Regions from separate parts of the uncultured Rossellomorea sp. genome, predicted to be linked through region 2. Evidence: riboswitches for the same ligand, from Rfam matches in the RefSeq annotation. Region 2 holds a riboswitch; each other region holds the start of a gene.
What was found. A riboswitch is a leader RNA that binds a small molecule or an ion and turns the genes downstream of it on or off. The one in region 2 is predicted to bind cyclic di-GMP.

Region 1: it holds a riboswitch for cyclic di-GMP, as region 2 does, so the genes downstream of both, Q1B03_RS15340 (hypothetical protein) here and Q1B03_RS21770 (EAL domain-containing protein) in region 2, are expected to answer to the same signal.
Region 3: it holds a riboswitch for cyclic di-GMP, as region 2 does, so the genes downstream of both, Q1B03_RS12170 (amidase) here and Q1B03_RS21770 (EAL domain-containing protein) in region 2, are expected to answer to the same signal.
Region 4: it holds a riboswitch for cyclic di-GMP, as region 2 does, so the genes downstream of both, Q1B03_RS17080 (anti-repressor SinI family protein) here and Q1B03_RS21770 (EAL domain-containing protein) in region 2, are expected to answer to the same signal.

What each region holds. Positions count from the first base shown of each region.
Region 1 is NZ_CANKZT010000004.1:167,024-171,815, reverse strand. It holds gene Q1B03_RS15365 (hypothetical protein) at 1-597, opposite strand, end outside; gene Q1B03_RS15360 (class I SAM-dependent methyltransferase) at 631-1,200, opposite strand; gene Q1B03_RS15355 (hypothetical protein) at 1,535-1,909, opposite strand; gene Q1B03_RS15350 (type B 50S ribosomal protein L31) at 1,970-2,215, opposite strand; gene rpsN (30S ribosomal protein S14) at 2,246-2,515, opposite strand; gene Q1B03_RS15340 (hypothetical protein) at 2,714-2,950, opposite strand; cyclic di-GMP riboswitch class I at 3,077-3,167, opposite strand; gene Q1B03_RS15335 (murein hydrolase activator EnvC) at 3,313-4,662, opposite strand; gene ftsX (permease-like cell division protein FtsX) at 4,702-4,792, opposite strand, start outside.
Region 2 is NZ_CANKZT010000014.1:5,842-10,633, forward strand. It holds gene Q1B03_RS21765 (ABC transporter permease subunit) at 1-600, opposite strand, end outside; gene Q1B03_RS21770 (EAL domain-containing protein) at 739-1,449, opposite strand; cyclic di-GMP riboswitch class II at 1,540-1,620, opposite strand; gene Q1B03_RS21775 (DNA-3-methyladenine glycosylase) at 1,725-2,309, opposite strand; gene Q1B03_RS21780 (P1 family peptidase) at 2,406-3,455, opposite strand; gene Q1B03_RS21785 (CAP domain-containing protein) at 3,631-4,392, shown strand; gene Q1B03_RS21790 (DUF4097 family beta strand repeat-containing protein) at 4,559-4,792, shown strand, end outside.
Region 3 is NZ_CANKZT010000003.1:187,182-191,973, forward strand. It holds gene Q1B03_RS12150 (hypothetical protein) at 1-949, shown strand, start outside; gene Q1B03_RS12155 (hypothetical protein) at 1,077-1,271, shown strand; gene Q1B03_RS12160 (hypothetical protein) at 1,284-1,436, shown strand; gene Q1B03_RS12165 (hypothetical protein) at 1,420-1,638, shown strand; cyclic di-GMP riboswitch class I at 1,776-1,861, shown strand; gene Q1B03_RS12170 (amidase) at 1,903-2,790, shown strand; gene Q1B03_RS12175 (NAD-dependent epimerase/dehydratase family protein) at 2,818-3,471, shown strand; gene Q1B03_RS12180 (DUF1284 domain-containing protein) at 3,487-3,912, shown strand; gene Q1B03_RS12185 (TetR/AcrR family transcriptional regulator) at 3,985-4,792, opposite strand, start outside.
Region 4 is NZ_CANKZT010000005.1:24,180-28,971, forward strand. It holds gene fabZ (3-hydroxyacyl-ACP dehydratase FabZ) at 1-243, shown strand, start outside; gene Q1B03_RS17060 (hypothetical protein) at 447-740, shown strand; gene Q1B03_RS17065 (class D sortase) at 775-1,368, opposite strand; gene Q1B03_RS17070 (XRE family transcriptional regulator) at 1,361-1,690, opposite strand; gene Q1B03_RS17075 (TasA family protein) at 1,951-2,640, shown strand; cyclic di-GMP riboswitch class I at 3,027-3,171, shown strand; gene Q1B03_RS17080 (anti-repressor SinI family protein) at 3,205-3,342, shown strand; gene Q1B03_RS17085 (helix-turn-helix domain-containing protein) at 3,377-3,697, opposite strand; gene Q1B03_RS17090 (YwpF-like family protein) at 3,793-4,233, opposite strand; gene ssb (single-stranded DNA-binding protein) at 4,501-4,792, shown strand, end outside.

The DNA of each region.
Region 1 (4,792 bases), on a different contig from region 2:
TAAGAGAAAGATGAGATAGGTCATCATGATCAGATATGTCCAGGTGGTGACGGTAAATTCAAAGCCGCCGATGAAGGCACTTAGAAATAACTGGACTAAAGTAAACATGACTAATAACTGTCCTGCCCAGATATCACCACCGGAATCACTGGCTTTTTTAATAAAAAAGACAGTGATCAATAGATTGAGCAGTACTTGAATACCAGCTAGAAGATAGTGGTGATGAAGCATATGAAGGACAGCTTCAAAGACAAGAACTGTGACCATCCATGAAATGATGATAGTAGACGGATGATCCACTTTTTTAACAAATATGTAAGTAAGCGCCGCTATCAGTCCCAACCAGTACCCAACGACTCCTCCGTGAAAGTAGAGGATGGTAATGGGATGCTTCATAACCGTTTGAAAGTCAACCACAATCACACTCAGTTTCCAGACGAGTAAAAAGGTAAAAATACCATTGGAATACCAGTCGCTTGCCTTTCTATCCCAGAAGAAGAGGAACAGGAAAGTGAGTATGACCGAAGAGATAATGGCTCCCCACGAAGCCGGGAATGTGAAGGAGCCTATGGTGTACCACTGTTCAATCATAGCCATTCAACTCCCTCCAGTCACGTTCTGGTTTATCTATTATTCTTTTTTAACGACAATGTAATAAACCGATGGATGCAAGTGACCTATTGTTGTGTGGAACCCGGATGATTTGAGCTGTCGATCGAGTTCCCCGGAAGAAATGCGATGATCTAAAGGCGGTCCCATTTCTGATTCTACCTTTTCCCAATCCAGGATCAGCCAAATGCCATCTTCCTTCAGCATATCGTGTAAATCCTGAAATACTTTGATCAGATCGGGAACTTCATGCAAGACAAAGGCAGATACAATTTTATCCAAAGTGCCTTTATTGAAACTGAGGTATTCAAGGGACGATTTCACATAAACGATATTGTCTACATTTTCTTCATTTGCACGGTGTTTCAAGTATTCCAGCATTTCCTGCTGCAGATCTACTGCCTGGACATTCGATTCAACCGTTTTCGCAATGGGAAGGGTCAGGTAGCCATTCCCACAGCCCAAGTCGGCGACGATATCGTCTTCATTGAGTTTGAGAAGTTCGAGAACTTTTTCCACCGGTACGAGCTCTTGACGTCTTGGATCCAGGAGCTTTGAAGCTCTATGGTGTTCAAATAAATCTCCGGCCATTGGGAATTCCTCCATTCGTTAAATATACCCTTATATGTATTAGTATCTTAAATCTTTTATATACAAGCAAGTTATTTACTCATAGTGTATCCTATAGGAGAATTATTACAGATAGCATGGAGTAATGTGTGTCGAAATTTTGAATTATAAAAGGATTCCCCATGAAGGAGAATCCTTTATTTCTGCTTTTGTAGTATAGGGGTTTCCTCTATGTTTTTTGCAGTGATTGATCAGTGGACAGTATAGAAAGAAAAACACCGGTTCCCTGCTATTTCCTACTAAGTATTGCTTTTATAACGAAATGATTACGATTTAAACTCTAAACTTCTACTTATTATTTAGTATATGCATGATTCATGGAAAAGAAGAAGTATCTTGAATTTATTGCTTCTGTTCCTTTCATCGATCGAATGGTGTCTGTATAATCAATCCACGTTACATTTTGCAGCTTTTGATCTAATTTCGCATTAATCTCTTGTTCGATTTCCCTCATCCGCCTCATCAGCTCTCCAAAGCTCATTTTAAAATGAGTGGCTGCCTGTTGATGAGGAGAGTGTTTCACAAGTAAGGCCATAAATTCCTCAGACGTCTCGGATCGGCTCGCCAATTCATCTTCAAGACCGACCACATATTGATAGATGTCCCTTTTCTTATTTGGCAGGCCTTTAACAATATCCCGTGCGACAATTTCCATTAAATGTTCGTTCATCGTATTCACCTCGGCATAAGTTTATACCTTAACCTATTCTTTGTAGTGGTACGACATGCACTAGTTCATGTTGTATTTTTTCAAGAAGCGTTCTGCACGGCCTCCGCGATCAGAGAACTTCTGTCTTCCTGTATAAAATGGATGCGTGTCCGAACTTACTTCTACTTTTAATAAAGGATACGTGTTCCCGTCTTCCCACTCAATCGTTTCATTGGATGTTTTCGTAGATCCAGTTAAAAAGGAAAAACCGCTGTTCGTGTCCATAAATACCACTTGTTGATACTCTGGATGAATGTCTTTTTTCATTCTTAATTCCCCACCTTGAAGATTAATGTATTACCAACTTGATTTTTTGACGCCGGGTATTTGCCCTTTATGAGCAAACTCTCTGAAAGCGATACGGGACATCTTAAATTTACGGAGATAGCCTCTTGGTCTCCCTGTAACTTCACAGCGACTGTTTAATCGCGTCGGCGAGGAATCCCTCGGCAGCTTCCTTAACGCTTCATAATCACCCTTCTCCTTTAAATCCCTGCGCAAATCTGCATACTTCTGAACAAGCTCCTGACGCTTCTTCTCTTTTACTACCTTTGATTTCTTGGCCAAAATGATTCACTCCTTCTTTAATCGTAATCATTACGTTTTATAACGGAATAATGTCATTAAAACATACTCTCTATCTTTTTGCAATGATATTTACCTGCTATCTTTTGGAGTGAACTTTCCAGAACCGATCTAAAATGAAATCTATTAAAAATAGTTAAAACCGAATACCATTCAACCCGGCATTCGGTTTTATATGTCCTATGCTGCTTTTAAACCTTCTAAAATAAGTATAAAGTATTTAACTGTATCTCCGCTACGGCGATTGATGACTTCAATGTCCATTAGGATTTTCTTAACCTCTTCAGCACCTATACGTTCGATAATTATCTCTGTGATTTCTTCAGCTGTATATTCACCTACATCAGTAGACCTCAAAGCAGTCCTATTCCTTCTACAAAAACTTCTTAATTGCCTTTTTAATTCAGTCAATTCCAACATCATCATCCTTACTACAGATTCAAATCCTACCAAACACGTCGTATAGATAAAAAAGCCCACCAAAAAGGCAGGCTAAATGATACTAATAAACGTTCGGAATAGTATTCATTGTAATCCATTGTTTTCGGTAACCCGGCCATCGTTATTCTCATCTGAGAATGGTAGACCCGAGGCTTTGCGTCCTAATCTTTCAATTAGTTTGCCCTTATCAAATTGTAGGAACTACAGTTGTCATTATACTAAAAAACGTAATGTATGAGAAGATTCTTAATGGAATTAGTGAATATTCTCTAGACTTTCATATAACTAGAAAACCCGTCGTAAAAAAACCCCGCTTCTATTGAAGCAGGGTTTTAAGATTAAAAGTTAATATATTGACGTGGGTTTACAGCATTTGATTTCGATGCATTCCATGAACCTGCATGAAGTTCAAAGTGTAAATGCTGCCCGAAAGAGTATCCTGTGTTACCCATGTAACCGATTCTGTCACCCTTGTTAACTGCTTGTCCAGTGCTTACAGATGAAGAAGCCATGTGGGCATAAACAGTTGTGAACGTTTGACCGTTGATTGAGTGAGTGATGTATACTACATTTCCATAGCTTGAGCTATAGTGACTCTTGATGACATATCCATCAGCAGCTGCAGAGATTGGAACACTGCCGCGCGCTGCGATATCTGTACCATAGTGAAAACGCTTTTTACCGTTCAACACGTCCCAGCCAAAGTTTGTTGTAATCGTTCCGGAAGCTGGAGATGTCCAGGCACCGGCACTTACTGGTGCACTTGGAGCTGTTTCAGCAGGAGCTGAAGAAGAACCACCGCTGCTGCTTGTTGTTGCTTGTTGTTGAGCTGCTGCACGTTTAGCCGCTTCTGCTTCCGCTTGACGCTTGCGCTCGATCTCACGCTGACGTGCAAGTTCTGCTAAGCGTGCTTGTTCAGCCTGGATTTCACCTTCAAGCTGGTGTTCCATTTTAGAAAGCTCATCCGATTCTTTTTGAAGATCTTTTTTCTCTACTTCAAGAGAAGCCTGTTGTGCTTCAAGCTGCTTGAATAACTCAGCTTTTTGAGCTTTTTGACTATCAAGATCTTGTTTAAGAGATTCAAGACTTGCTTTAGTAGATTCTAATTCTGCAAGCTTTGCTTCTACTTCTTCTTGTTTCTTTTCTAATTCAGCCTGATCACGTTTTTGTTCGTCCATGATCTTTTTATCGGCACTTACGATTGTATTTACTGCTGTTACACGGTTGATGAAGTCACCGAAGCTGTCCGCGCCAAGTAGTACATCAAGATAATTTGCAGAGCCGCCTTTTTCCTGGATCGCACGTGCACGTTCTTTTAATAGTTCGTTTCGTTCTTCAATCTTTTTCTTTAGAACCTCAATTTCTTCTTTAAGTTTATTGATTTCTGCAGTTGTTTCATCAATCTCTTTTGTTTTTTCAGCTATCTTATTTTCAGTATCTTTTAATTTTGTACTGATTTCAGCAATTTGTGTCTGGATCTCTTGTTGTTTATTGATGTTTTGGTTAATTTCTGACTTTTTCTCATCAATCTTTCCGTTAATTTCTTCTTTTTTAGAAGAAATGTCATCTTGCTGTTTCTTTAGATCCTCCACGGAGGAATGAGCGTTAGCAGTTGTCCCCAATGTTGGTAGACTTCCGATTGTTAATGCTGCTGCAATTGATAATGATATGAAATACTTCTTGTTCAAGCGGCATGCTCCTTTCAGCTTCTATCAACCTATCAAATTTTACACTTTTAAGAACTTACGAACAGACATAAAGCTTCCCCATGCCCCGATCAAGCAACCCATTAATAGAATCAATCCGTTTACTTGATAG
Region 2 (4,792 bases):
CATTCCCTTACTTTGGGCAAACTCTATATGTGGCTTAAGCATCTCTTCTTCCATAATAAAAAGAAGAATACGAAAGAAAGAGATCATGGGAATAATCGATAATGTGATGATAGGAGCAAGAAAGATCTTTTCATCCCCAAACTCTGTAAATTTCATTAATTCGAAGCCGAAATGCTTTATACCATACACAATGAGAAGCTGGAGCATAAACGCAAACATTAAGTCAGGTACCGTCTCAAATAGGTTTAATACTTTCTTTAGAGAAGACGTAACCCATCGGGGCAAAAACACTGTGAATAGTGTAAGGATGAATGCTATTCCCAGGCCCAAACCCAATGCTCCGCCGATAATCTGCAAAGAATACAGATAAGGTCCCCAAAGCATGTCCAGAAAATCGACGGTTATCCCTTTATAGGAATAGCTCCAATTTTCACGGTCCAAAAATACAAAAACAAATTTAATGAACTCTTCAAAGAATCCGACAAAATTATACAGACCCCTCTCCTTAAATACTTCAGGTGCGATACTCACGGCTAAAATACCAATCAACCCGAGAATATAATAGAACATAAATTTCAGCGGAAATGTGAGAAGCCTCATACCTTGATCCCCTTTTTTCTCTTTTTCCTCAGTTTAATGGAAATGTTAAATATTTTCAATTTTATTTCAATTCCGACAATACCACTGTAGGTTTCCACGAAAAAAGGTAACTCCCACACTTCAGAGTCACCATTCCATTTAAGCTAATAGTCGACTTGGCCTTCCCAGATAAAAGCCTTGTCCTATTGTAATCCCAATTTCCTCTGCCACTTTCATATCCTGTTTGGTTTCAATTCCTTCTAACACAATTAACGTATCCTTACCGTAAAATTGATTAAAAAAGGACAGGAATCGTTGTTTCTTATCATCTTGAGCCAGATTTAGAGCAAAATAGCGATCCAGCTTAATGATTTCCGGTTCATATTCAATGGATTTCTTGATGGAGGATGTCCCTTGACCAAAGTCATCAATCGCATACCATACTCCATATTGCTTAAGTTCTTTGAGTGACTCTTTTAATAATGGATTCTGCCAGAGTTCCTCCGCACTCGACTCATTAATCTCAAGTACAAGACGCCCCTTAATTTCAGGATGCTTCTTCATGAGGTCATAAAAATAGGTATGAAAGCTTGGGTGAAGAATCGTCGTAATATAAATATTAAGAAATAACTTACAGTTCTTCAATCCATTCTCTGAAAAGCTTTCAAGAGCTTTTGAAATGGATAAGGTATCAAGCTTATATAAGATATTCGCTTTCATGGCAGACTGAAAGACACTTTCAGGGTTTTCGTTATACTTGTTTCGTAACAGGCCCTCATATGCATAGAGGGATTGATGCTTGCCCATTTCATATAAGGGCTGAAAATCATGATAAATATAATCGTTTTGAAAAATAGTAAAGATGTTCATAGGACCCCTATACTCTCTGTTTATTTTTATAGAAGATGTCTAAATGTAAAAAAGCCTTATAAAAAAACCACACAAAAACGTATTCCTACGTTCGTATGTGGTCGGTTGCGCTACTAGCTCCCCTAAATGTAAGCGCCCATCTATCATTTAGGTTCAAAGCTCCCATTCGAATTGTCTGTATTCAATGAAATTAGTCTTATAAGAAAAATATACCACAAACGTAGTACTTATGGGGTATGTTTTCAATGGATATTAGAAAATTCTTAAAAAAACACTCATCTTGATACATACGGATTGTCTTTAACCCAAAACCTCCATGGATAATCCCTCGCTTCTCCAGTGTTTTCAATTCCTATTCGTTTTCCTTCTACAATGTTTTCTGGCTGGTATCCTCTTGAGATGATGAGAGGCGGTTCTAAATAGCTCCCTCCGTAGTCCTCCATTGTGATGCCTAACGCTTTCGTCAGCTTTCCTGGACCATTTGTCCAATTTTTCTTTATATGACCCGGCCTTCTTCTTTCCATAAGCCCCAACCCTTCAAGTGGTTCAACGGCTCTAATGAGAATCGCTTCAGGCTTCTCTCGTTCACCGCTCACTACATTCACTAAACAATGGGTATGCATAACATATGTATATATCCGGCCTGCTTCATGAAACATGACTTCCGTCCGCTTCGTACGCCTGTTTCCATAACTGTGAGCCGCTCGATCCTCAGGCCCTAAATAGGCTTCCGTTTCCACAATGTAACCTGATGCAGTTCCCTCCTCCGTCTCTTTCATTAATACACATCCCAACAGGGACTTTGCAAGCTCCAAAGTGGGTTGTTCGAAAAAGGAAGGCGGCATAGGCGTATACTTCATGATTTTCACTTCCTTTAACCAAATAGTCAGTACTCATAAGTATTGGTATACCCCATTTACTTGAGGGTTAAATATAATAGAATGTTTAGCTTTTATTTATAGCCTACCCTTAAACAAATCTAAAGGTATGGCTTCCACCTTCCGATCATTCCTGCCCGTTGTGGTTTCTGCTTTACAAAGAGAGTTCCAAATGGCTTCTTCTACGCTATCCACGGTCATTTCAAATAGGGTGGATATGATCGGTCCGTCTTCTTTAATGAAAGAGTAAAGAATCGTGTTATCATTGTCGGGCTGATGTGGAATCCGGTGAGCAGTAGAGAAAGCAAGAACAACATCACCACTTCCATGTGCTGCATACGAACCCGTTCTTGAAAGACCGAATGAAGCACGTTTGGCCAATCGTTTAAGCTGCCTTTCATTGAGAGGTGCATCGGTAGCTAAGATGATCATGATGGATCCATCGGGTATATCCATATCCTCCCCGGTGTGAAGGGTGGGAACCATTAAATCTTTTCTGTGGCCGAAATTCGTTAATACGAGTGCTCCCACTTTATACTTTTCATCTCCAAATGCATACTCCCTGGAGCTCGTCCCTATACCACCTTTATATCCTAAACAAAGCATCCCGGTTCCCGCTCCTACACACCCTTCTTCAACAGGTCCGGATTGTGCATGAAGAATGGCTTCCCTGGCATCTTCAGGCTTTACATGAAGGCCCCGGATATCATTGAGATAACCATCATTGCATTCTCCCACAACGACATTTACTGTCCCTGTTGTGTCGCCGATTTCAGGTGTTTCGCCCAGCATATATTGAACGGTCCCTTTTAACACATCCCCAACGGAAAGAGTATTCGTCAAGAGAATCGGGCTCTCAAGGACACCCAGCTCCTCCATTTGAATCGTCCCGACTGTTTTTCCAAAGCCATTGATTACATAGCTGGCAGCAAATATCTTTTCTCGAAACAGATTGCCTTCATGAGGTAATACCGCCGTAACACCCGTCCTTACCACGGTACCGTCATGCTCATAGTGAAGGGTTTTATGTCCAACCTTCACTCCCTCAATATCGGTAATACTGTTATTTTCCCCACATGTATACGAGCCGATACTACCTCCGATCTCCCGAAATCGTTTCCGTTCCATTAATGAAAAACCTCCTTCTTCCTTATCAGTAATTATTCGGGTCAAGAGCTCAAAACCCTTTTAAAACACAGAAGTAAACCCTATTTTTTACAGGGTAAAAATGAAGGCGGGAGTACATATTAAAGACTGTTAATGCCTGTTATAAAAGGTAATCAACAATATTGGAGGATCAAACATGAAAAAACGCTTTCTTTCGATAACAGTCTGTGCCGTCATCCCGTTTATGCTGATGACTGCCTGTAACACTAACGATACAAACGATAACCTGATGGATACACAGAACGTGAATTACGATCCGGTTTCCTATGGAAACAATGGACGAGATAGAATGGATGGGATGCAAGGAAACCAAACTCCCCTTCACCGTTTCATGGCTCCGATCGATCCAAATGGAGACTTACGCGAATTTACACACTTAGATCCAGGTGAGGAAAATACGCCTGGAAATGAAGAAGCCGGGCAGCCGAATCAGCCTGCACAAGAACCGAATACGGGTCAGCCCGAACCACCCACGGAACAGCAGCCTAAGCAGGATACACAGACTTCAGATGCAAATGGATTTATGAAGCAAGTAGTGGATTTGACCAACCAGGAACGCAAGAAGAATGGACTTAATGCCCTGAAGATGGATGGAGAGTTAGCGAATGTGGCGGAGATGAAATCAGAGGACATGAAGGAAAATGACTATTTCTCTCATACGTCTCCTACGTACGGATCTCCTTTTGAAATGATGGAGAATTTCGGGGTGGATTACTCCACGGCAGCAGAAAACATTGCCGTTGGACAAAAAACACCTGAATCTGTCGTTAACGCTTGGATGAACAGTCCCGGACACCGCAAAAATATTTTAAATAAACAAGTCACTCATATTGGCGTGGGAACAGCGAAGGATCCCAGTCAGGGGATTTATTGGACGCAGATGTTCATCGCGAAATAAAGGCTAAGACCGGTCACCTGTGATCGGTCTTTTCTATTCATTAGCCCACACCGAACTCGGCCTCTGGTCTGATTCAAAAATAATCCTATGGCTCATTGTGATGAACCGGCAGCTGCATTAAAATAATACTATAAAATGGAAAAACAAACCAAAGCGAGGGATTTTAATGAAAAATGCTTTTGCCGTGATCATTGCACTGCTTGCACTTGGAACGCTATACGTCATCCTGAATGACAATACATCGTTATTTGCTAAAGAAAGTCAGTCAGGAGAACGCATCGGGGTAACGGACAGAATCGATCACATCGAACTTAAAATGGAAGGCAGCGACACAGAAGTCATTCCTACAGACCAGAATGAAGTCAAAGTTGATATCAAAGGAAAAGGAACACTGACTTTA
Region 3 (4,792 bases), on a different contig from region 2:
TGTATCACCGGGATTGAAAAGGCTGATAGAGCTTGATATTCGACCGGAAGTACGGAAGACGCTCCTTAATTCGTGTAAAGCTGGAGACGGAATTACAGCAAATTCTGTCCTTCTGGCCGGTGTCATCAATGTCCTCGGTCAACCGATCGGGATTGGCCAAGGCTTAAACCCGACTTGTCAAACAGCGCGGGGGATCAGCCTTTGGGCACAGCATGCTCCTGGGTACTTACTCGAACTGATTCCACGGGCAGCGAGGGACGGAGATATCGATATAATGTTTGAAGGAACGCCGGTCCATTCGAAAGAATTAAGTGGAGGGCTGGCGCCTGAGCTTCATCAAGAGCTTGATCCTGTGTCACTTGTTCTCGTTCCTCATCTTGACCGTATTTATAGTGAGATGATGAGACGTGTATCGCTTAGAGGGGAAGATGGACACCGCTGGGTGAATCCGGAATTTTATGGAGATTGGGTTCAAAAAGGGTTTAGCACAGTCATTGATTCACTAACAGGCCTCATCTCTGACTATCCGGGATTCGTTCGCCTATTCTATGCCACTCACCACCCGGAATACAATGATGACTACGGATTGATCTATCCGAATCCAGTCGGGATCTTCATCACAAATGTTCATGGAAAGCTCCTTGGCTTCCATGCCGTTTCGATTTTGAGAATCACCCAGGATCCCAAGGGCGAATACCGGATCTATTTTTATAATCCGAATAATGATGGATCACAGAACTGGGGGCAGGGCATCGAACCTTCCGTCATGGAAAACGGGGAACTGGAAGGAGAATGCTCACTTCCGTTTCACGAGTTTGTTTCCCGCCTATACGCTTTCCACTACAACCCTTATGAACAGGGAGATGCCTTTGCTGTGGAAAATGAAATTGTCGATGAAATCAAAGATCTTGCCCGGGATAGCTGGGGAAGGGATTATACGTGGGTTTGAATCAGTTTCATGGCGTTAAGCACCGTTATTGCTTAACGCTTTTTTTTGCTGCCCGATGCCAGTCGATTTTTCGTGTTTTGCATGATTATGTATTCAGTAGCCATACTAAATACTGGAGGTGGAATAGATGAGAGATCATAAGAAACCTGAAGAGTTACGAATGGACACGCCGTTAAACCCGGAATTCACTTTGAATAATGAGGTTCGAAATCCCAGTCAAGTCTATGTTCCGGGAGAGTCTGTGGAGGAACATCATGCAGTAGAGGAAGGAAACGGGTTCATGGCAGAAAAGGAAATCGGACAATCCAATGAAAATGGGTAGGAGATGATAAGAATGAATACGAAAGAATTTCCCGTAGCGGACCTGTCTGAAGATACCTTGAATAAAGTGAGAAACATGGAAAGTGAACTTCGCCAGCAAACGGAAGAGGATATTATTCTAATCGCTTATAAGAATGGTGGTGAAACGATTGAAGGAAGAAGATAAAGTGAAAAAAGGAAATAAAGACATGCCCGATTTCAAACAGTTAAACGACCGTGTCATCGCAGAGGAACCGAAAGGACCATTTCTCGCCATCAAAACAAATATGGATACAGCAGGAGTCAAGGATAATCCGTATGCGTCTGAAAATGCAGATCCTGAACAAGATGAGAAATTACAGCAATTTTTCGAGGATGAAGAATTATAAGCAAATAGTGTCATGAGCAGTACATAAAAAAGCGCCAATCCGAAAGTGACTGGCGCTTTTTTGATATGATTATTGATTGAAAATTACATCTTTTCAATAAAGGAAAAAGGACTATACTAAAGAGGAAGAATAAAACAAACTGAAAAAGGCAAACTTGTTGAAAAGCAAGGACTGAAAAAGCTATCGGCCTGCCCGTCTTTCGAATGGCCGCCAAGCTGCCAGGCTCCTCACAAGAGTCAAGGCTCAAGAAGAGGAGAATGAAAGATGAATAGAATATGGAAGATGAGTATTTGTCTGATCCTGTTGAGTATCAATTCTTACCAATCAAATGAAAAGGCAGCTGGTATGGACGTGAGAGGGAAAAGCACGTGGCTTTGGAATACGGTTGACATCGTCGGACATAAAGAAGAAATCATCGGTTTTTTTAAAGTTCATGGAGTAGATGAAGTGTATCTGCAAGTGAACCCGAACGTAGAGAAGGAACACTATCAACAATTTATTCAAATGGCGACTTTAGAAAATATACACGTGTACGCCTTGGACGGGGCTCCAAAATGGGCAACCGTAAAAGGACAATCCGCCCTCACTGCTTTTTTTGATTGGCTGGGGGAGTACCAGCTTGAAACGAGTGAGGATCAAAGATTTACCGGTGTTCATTTGGATGTGGAGACTTACCTTTTATCCGGATGGTCAACCGCCTACGGCAAGACGGTGTTAAATTACCAGAAGATGGTGAATGAAGCAGTGATTCGATCTGATTCGCTTCAGCTTCCATTAGGGATGGATATTCCATTTTGGTTTGATGGGAAAACATTTAACAATGAATTAGGAAAAGGTAACCTTGCTCAGTGGGTGATTGGGAGGACGGATGAAGTTGGTGTTATGGCATACCGGGATCTGGCGAATGGGGAGAATGGAATCATTGAACTTGTCAGGAATGAGATGGAATTTGCCCAGGCTGCAGGGAAAAAGGTGAAGGTAGGAGTGGAAACAGCTCCATCTGCTGAAGGGGATTTCCTGACATTTCATGAAGATGGAGAGCAAATCATGCTTGCTGAACTTGCTCTTGTTGATGCCCAGTATGGTACATATTCTTCCTATAATGGAATCGCAGTTCACCATTACAGAAGCTGGAAGGATCTATCTGAATAGAGACAAAGAAGAAATGAGGAATGAAAGATGCCGAAAGTAGCCTTGGTTGCAGGATCCACTGGATTGGTTGGTTCACACCTGATTGAAATACTCATCAAGAGTCCCGAGTATAAAAAAGTGATTTCGTTCGTGAGAAGAAGCAGCGGGGTGAAGCATGAGAAGTTGGATGAACGAATCATCCCATTCGATCAGATGAAGCTCCTGCCCCACGAGGAAATCGACGATGTATTTTGTTGTCTTGGAACGACCATCAAGAAGGCGCAGACGAAGGAAGCATTTAGAAAGGTAGATTACGAATACCCCGTTCAGCTAGGAAACCTCGGTAAGGACCATGGGGCCAAACAATATATGGTCATATCAGCTATTGGGGCGAGCTCCGGTTCACCGTTCTTTTATAGTAAGGTGAAAGGGGAGCTCGAGGAAGACTTAATAGCCCTGAATTATCCTGCCCTGCACATTTTCAGGCCATCCCTTCTTTTAGGGGAAAGAGATGAATTCCGCCTTGGGGAAAAAGCGGGAGAAATCTTTTCCAGAGCCATCCGCCCGGTAATGGTAGGTAAGTTAAAAAAGTACAGAAGCATCTCAGGTGGTCAAGTGGCTTATGGAATGTACCGTGCCGCCAATGGCCATGTCAGTGAAAAAGTAACCTTCCATGAATCGGATCAAATTCAGCAGCTGTAAAAAGAGGAGGATAAAATGAAGAGAGTACTTAGGGGACATCATCTTCTTTGCACCCACGGATTTAAAGGCATGGGGTATAGTCCTGATTTTGTAAACGTTATGACGGAAATAGTGGGAGAAATACGAAATGATGAAAGGGATCTTCCCATTCAGGTCGTTCATGCCTTTGATGACGCCTGTCAAGCATGTCCACATAAAGGGAAAACAGTATGTGAAAAAAGTGAAAACTCCAATGATCATGTTCTATCATTAGATAGCCGTGTCCTCCGGCATTTAGAGCTGAAACACGGGGAAACCTATATGAAATCAGATCTGATTATCCGAACGGCTAATAAAGTGAAACCTGAGGATCTTGATCATCTATGTAAAGGCTGCTCCTGGCTTGAATATGGGGTCTGTAAGGAAGGGATCGGGAAGCTGAGAGAAAAAGTTCTAGCTTAAGAGAAGGCTCTCTTACTACTTTCTCCTATAAAATAAAAAAGACCCGCATTTGAGCTAAGCGGGTCTTTCGAGTCAGAATCCATAAAAATGTCTCAAGGCATTCACGAGATGCTTCAGCGATGGGTCCTCTTCAAGATTCACAATCATTCCTTTAATGACGACCTGCCGGGTTTCCTCTTTTTGAATTTCCTCTTGAATGACTTCCAGAGAAATTTTGGTATTTTCATCCTCTGCTACTTCACGTGCATCCTCGATCATATGAACAAGTGTAGACTCATTGATCCTGTTAGATAAAGTGAAATCCTTCACCAGATCCTCCACTTTTTCAAAGGAAAGAACAGGCTGATCCCCGCTTTTTAGTAAGCCTTCCACTAAATCATCCGTACGTTTCAATATGAATCGGGACAAATAGGCAAAATCCAATTCGATTTTATCAAGCATCACCAATTCTAAATAAGAATGGAAAAAACCTTGAATCATCATAGTGATATCCCAGAAGTAGGGTTCGATTTTTTTTCCGTAAATCCCATATAATCTTTTTTTATAATAACGATGGGTGTCCATTTTCATTTCACTGAGGAGATCATGGATTTCATCGTTAAACGGCATGGCGTTCTCTCTGATCTGCATAATGATAAACTCTTTATGTTTACAGATTTCAATAAGCTGGCATTCTAATTGCTTTTGGAATTTTTCATAAGGAGGCAGATCCTCGTTTTCAATCTCATTCACTTTAGCTGTGATCATTTTAAAATAGTATTTCATGATAGCCAATAGAAGGGCTTCCTTTGACTTGAAATACAAATAGAATGCACCTTTAGATATTTCACACTCGTTCACGATTTCTTGCACCGAGGTGGCGTTAAACCCTTTCGTGGCA
Region 4 (4,792 bases), on a different contig from region 2:
GCTCAGGTTGGTGCTGTGGCCATGCTGAAAGTGGAAGATAACCGTGGACGTTTAGCCTTCTTTACAGGCATTGATAAATGTCGTTTCAAGCGTCAAGTAAAGCCGGGAGACCAGCTGAGACTTGAAGTGGAAATGATCCGTTTTAAAGGACCGATCGGTAAAGGAAAAGGCGTGGCGACTGTTGATGGTGAGGTTGCCTGCGAATTGGAAATGATGTTTGCTCTGGGAGATAAACAAGAATAGTCAATATGTAAACTGGGTTTGGAGTGATTTCGTTCACTTCAGGCCCAGTTTTCTGTTAAATCACTTTCACGCTTCTCAAATATAATTTCTCCAAAAAATTGCTCTCAAAATGCAAGTTAATTCATTTTCAGGGAATGCTAACGAAAGACCAAAGTAACGGTCTTACATTAACTAACGTACACGTTAGAAAGGAGTAATACATCATGAGCAAAAAATTACTTTCAATTCTTGGTGGATCAGCACTTGCTGCCATGCTTCTTGTAGGATGTAACGCAGACCAGGAGCCTCCTCCGGAAGATGAGGCACCAACGGAAGAAGAAATGCCGGAAGATGACGGCATGAATGAGAATGACGATATGGGCAATAACGAAATGGATGAGTCCCAAGATAAGAACGAGCCAGGGGACAAAGATGCAGCGAAGGATGAAAACTCGCCTGAAGAAGACGCTGTAGAAGATGATCTAGATATGCAAGATCAGGATAATAAGGACGAGTAGTAGTGGGGCGCAGAGGCTATTAGCTTTCTGCGCTTTAATTTACTTTTCGGGCATTGATGATGTAACGCTCTTCTGTACTTGAAAGGTATTCGAATGGATAGCATGTGGAAAGGGTGAGGATTTCTTCTGGAGAGGTTGGCTCAAGGACGGAAAGATCAGTCTCATCCACAATGAACGTTTCATATATCTCATATTCATATACACCAGTCTTCAACTGAATAGATAAGGTATCCCCTTTTCTTAGCTCCCCCATTTGTTTGAACACGGTATCCCGGTGACCAGCAAGAAAAATTCGGTCTTGTTGCCCAGGAAGTTTAGTTGTTGAGACGTGACCAACTCCTCTTTCTAAGTCCTCTTCATGGGTACCTGAGATGATTGGAACTTCACGCCCTAATTTTGGGATATTTAAAAGCCCTATCACATCACCGGTTTCAAAGTGATATTCCATTTTGACTGATTCTAGACTTCCGGAATTCTCCTCAGAATCTTTTAGAACCAAACTCTTCGCCTCTTTTAAAGAATCCATCTGAGCCTCTTCCTGCTTATTCATTTCCGAAATAGCGAGAACGGAACAACCTATTCCTATTAATAGAAGAATGGATCCAGTAACTAATAGTAGTCTATTCATTGTTATGCTTACTCCTTTTATATTGTACAAAAGAAAGGAAGTCATGAAATTCTTCCTTGGTTAAACCGTGCTCAATAGCATGTTCAAGAGGTTCAATCCACTCTTCACCAAGAATAATTACTTTATTATGCGCAGAGGTTATATTTTCTAAAGAAGTATCCAAAGTAAGTGCAATTTTTTTTAATACCTTAATAGAGGGGTTTTTCTGCAGCCCCCTTTCTATGGAGCTAATGTAAGACTTAGAAACATTAGAATGTAATGCTAATTCATTAATTGTTAAACCTTTCTGCTCACGCAGATTCTTAATCCGCTCACCTACCATGAATATTACTCCCTTTATAACAGTTTAATTCATTATATAGAACAAAATGTATTTTATAAAATACAAAAAAGTTAATAAAACAAAGCAATTTTGAGAGAATGACCGATAATTGCTCATTAGAGTTGTGTATTGGATGTATTTGAGGATTTCAAATTAAGAATTAGAATCTTATAATGAATTAATAAGTTCTTTAAAAAGAACAAAACAGTAACAATCAACATTAATTAAGTATATATTCATATATTATAGGGGATGAAAATATGAATTCAAAAAAACTAATCATTTTATTTACTGTAGTTTTCATTTATTCAGGATTAGTGAATATACAAAAGGCTACAGCGAACCAAATAGATCTGATAGTTATCCCTGATGAAGTATTTCTTTTTAAAATAGATAATATGAAACCTGGGGATTGGACGGAAAAAACGTTAACGATTAAAAATGGAGGAACTGAAGACATAAGCTATACTTTTCAAGTAAACAGTAAGCAACCTGATAAGAAGCTTTTTAATGAATTAGATTTAATGGTTTATACGGATAGTTCATCAAATTTACTATTTGATGATAAACTAAAAAATTTCAACGGATTTTCACCGAAATTATTGAAAAAAGGTGAAAGGAAAGATTTAATGTTTTCAATTATGATTCCCTATGAACTGGGGAACGAGTATCAAAATACTTCAGCACTATTTGAGATCATTATATCGGCAGAATCCAATTTAGCCCCACAGCCTTCAGAAGATACTGATTCTACCACACCAATTATTGATAGGTCAGAATCAGATAAAAGCACATTTCCTTCAAAACCACTACCATCACAGGGATTGAATTTACCAAATACTGCGACCGATATGTATAAATTACTATTTTTAGGGATTTCCTTTATTACTGCAGGGTTACTTTTAATATTTCTAAATAGATTTATACGAAAAAAGAAAGAGACATATTAATAAGAGGTGATGTTATGTACAAAAAAACCTGCAACCGCTGCACCAGACCATCCTACAGTAGTACTGAATCGGGCGAATGGATCTGCCCCACATGCGGATTTGACTTATCTAACCATGCGTTCTATAATCCTAGTAATTACCAAAGTATTAATGAAAAAGTCCTCCCTTTAAGAAAAAAGCTGGAAAGCTATAAAAATAGCATGTATTCGTAGTTTTACGACAAATACTAACAAGATATTCTAATAAAAAGATGCTTAATATTTTGATATTGTCAGAATATGGGTTAAAGTGTAGGAAAAAAGTGTAAATTAAATTGACGGAATTGACAAAAAACAACAAATGAAAGGAACTTTTATTAGTATAATCGAAGTAGTTCGAAGGGAAGAGTCAGATAAAGGCAAACTTATTGAAAGATGAGGACGCAAAGTCACAGATCTAAGGTTATAGAGTAGGCATATCTTCACAAACATGTTGAATATATGAATGTAGAAGGTGTGGTTATTTGAGAACTATGATGGCTGGATTGCCTGGAATACATACATGTATTTTGGGAGGGTATTTATATTGACAAATCGTGAACTTGATCTTGAATGGATGGAACTTATCAAACAAGCACTGGACGCCGGAATTTCTAAAAAAGAAATCAGAGAATTTCTTCATAATCAATCCCAGGAAATGAAAGCCGAGTACAAAGTGATTTAATATAAATAAAGTCTTGCGAGCCGATCGCAAGACTTTATTTATTACCTAATTTCCATTTGTTAAATTCAATGAACTCACGGAACTGCTCTTTTGTAATACCGGAATCCATAGCTTCTTCCGCAATTTTGAGCCACTCATGGTCGATATTCTGATTTTCTGATTGATCATGTAATAGAGCATCCATCGGAATTCCTAAAGCAGCTGACACTTTTTCAAGAAATTGGATAGATGGATTTTGTTGAAGGTTGCGTTCTATTGAGCTTAAATATGACTTAGCGACACCGGCTTTTTCAGCAAGCTCTGTCATGGACATTCTTTTTTCTTGTCGGTATTTCTTTACTCTTTCTCCGATCACAAGGGACACCTACCTAAGAACTTCATAACTGAAGTCACAAAATTAATTTCATTATATCATATAAATTCACATGGATATTACATAATTTCGTATAATTAAACACTAGGTTTAGCAGTGGCCGGAATACGCGGTTTCGATACCATTTTCTCACGGAATTCGCGAATAAGTTCTTCTCCTGAGTATCCTTTTTGAACTAAGTCGTCTAACAGTAATTCAGCATATTCGTTGCGCTGTTTCTTCAATTTCCCCTCAAACATAATGCTAATATGGTCATCCATCTCTTTAATACAACGGATGGATGTCATGAAAGCAGCCGGGTCATTGGCTTTATGAGAAATGACGACTTGGATTTCCAAATCTTCCTTCCTTTGTTGAGCCTCTTGAAAGAATTCAATATATTCATTCGACAAATATGTTTCGACGAGCCACGTACTCTGTCCATCTTCTTTATTTATAATCAGACCGTCCACAATTTCAAAGTCACGCAGTTCATCGTTTTCCACTACTTGAAGTGAAATAACTTTAAAGGTTTTCATGAACGAACATCTCCCATTTAAAGGTTTTATAAAATTATATCATAGTAGGAATTGTTTCCCTAATAAATTCCTCAATGAAAAAAAGAACGAAAGATGCAATTTTGTGATTTTGACCCCGCTTTTGAGTAAAAAACAGAAAATCTCCCTAGGGGAATTTCGGAAATTCAAACCATTTTCGCCTCGAATTTCGGAAATTCACGATTTTACAAGATTAGAGGGATGGTTGTAAGATGAAAACACCTTAAGAGAAAGGAGGAAAGAATCCTATTGATCAACCAAGTGACCATCGTTGGAAGGCTGACCAAAGATCCTGAAGCAAGAAAGACATTGGAAGGAAAATCGATACTTAACGCTACAATAGCTGTGAATCGTAACTACAAGAATCAAAAAGGTCAAATTGATACAGACTTTGTGCTTTGTACCGTTTGGAACCGGGCTGCAGACAATATGGAGAAATACTGCCGAAAGGGATCTGTCGTTGGAGTGACCGGTCGCATACAGACCCGTCATTATGAGAATGATCAGGGAAAGCGTACGTATGTAACGGAAGTCGTCGCTG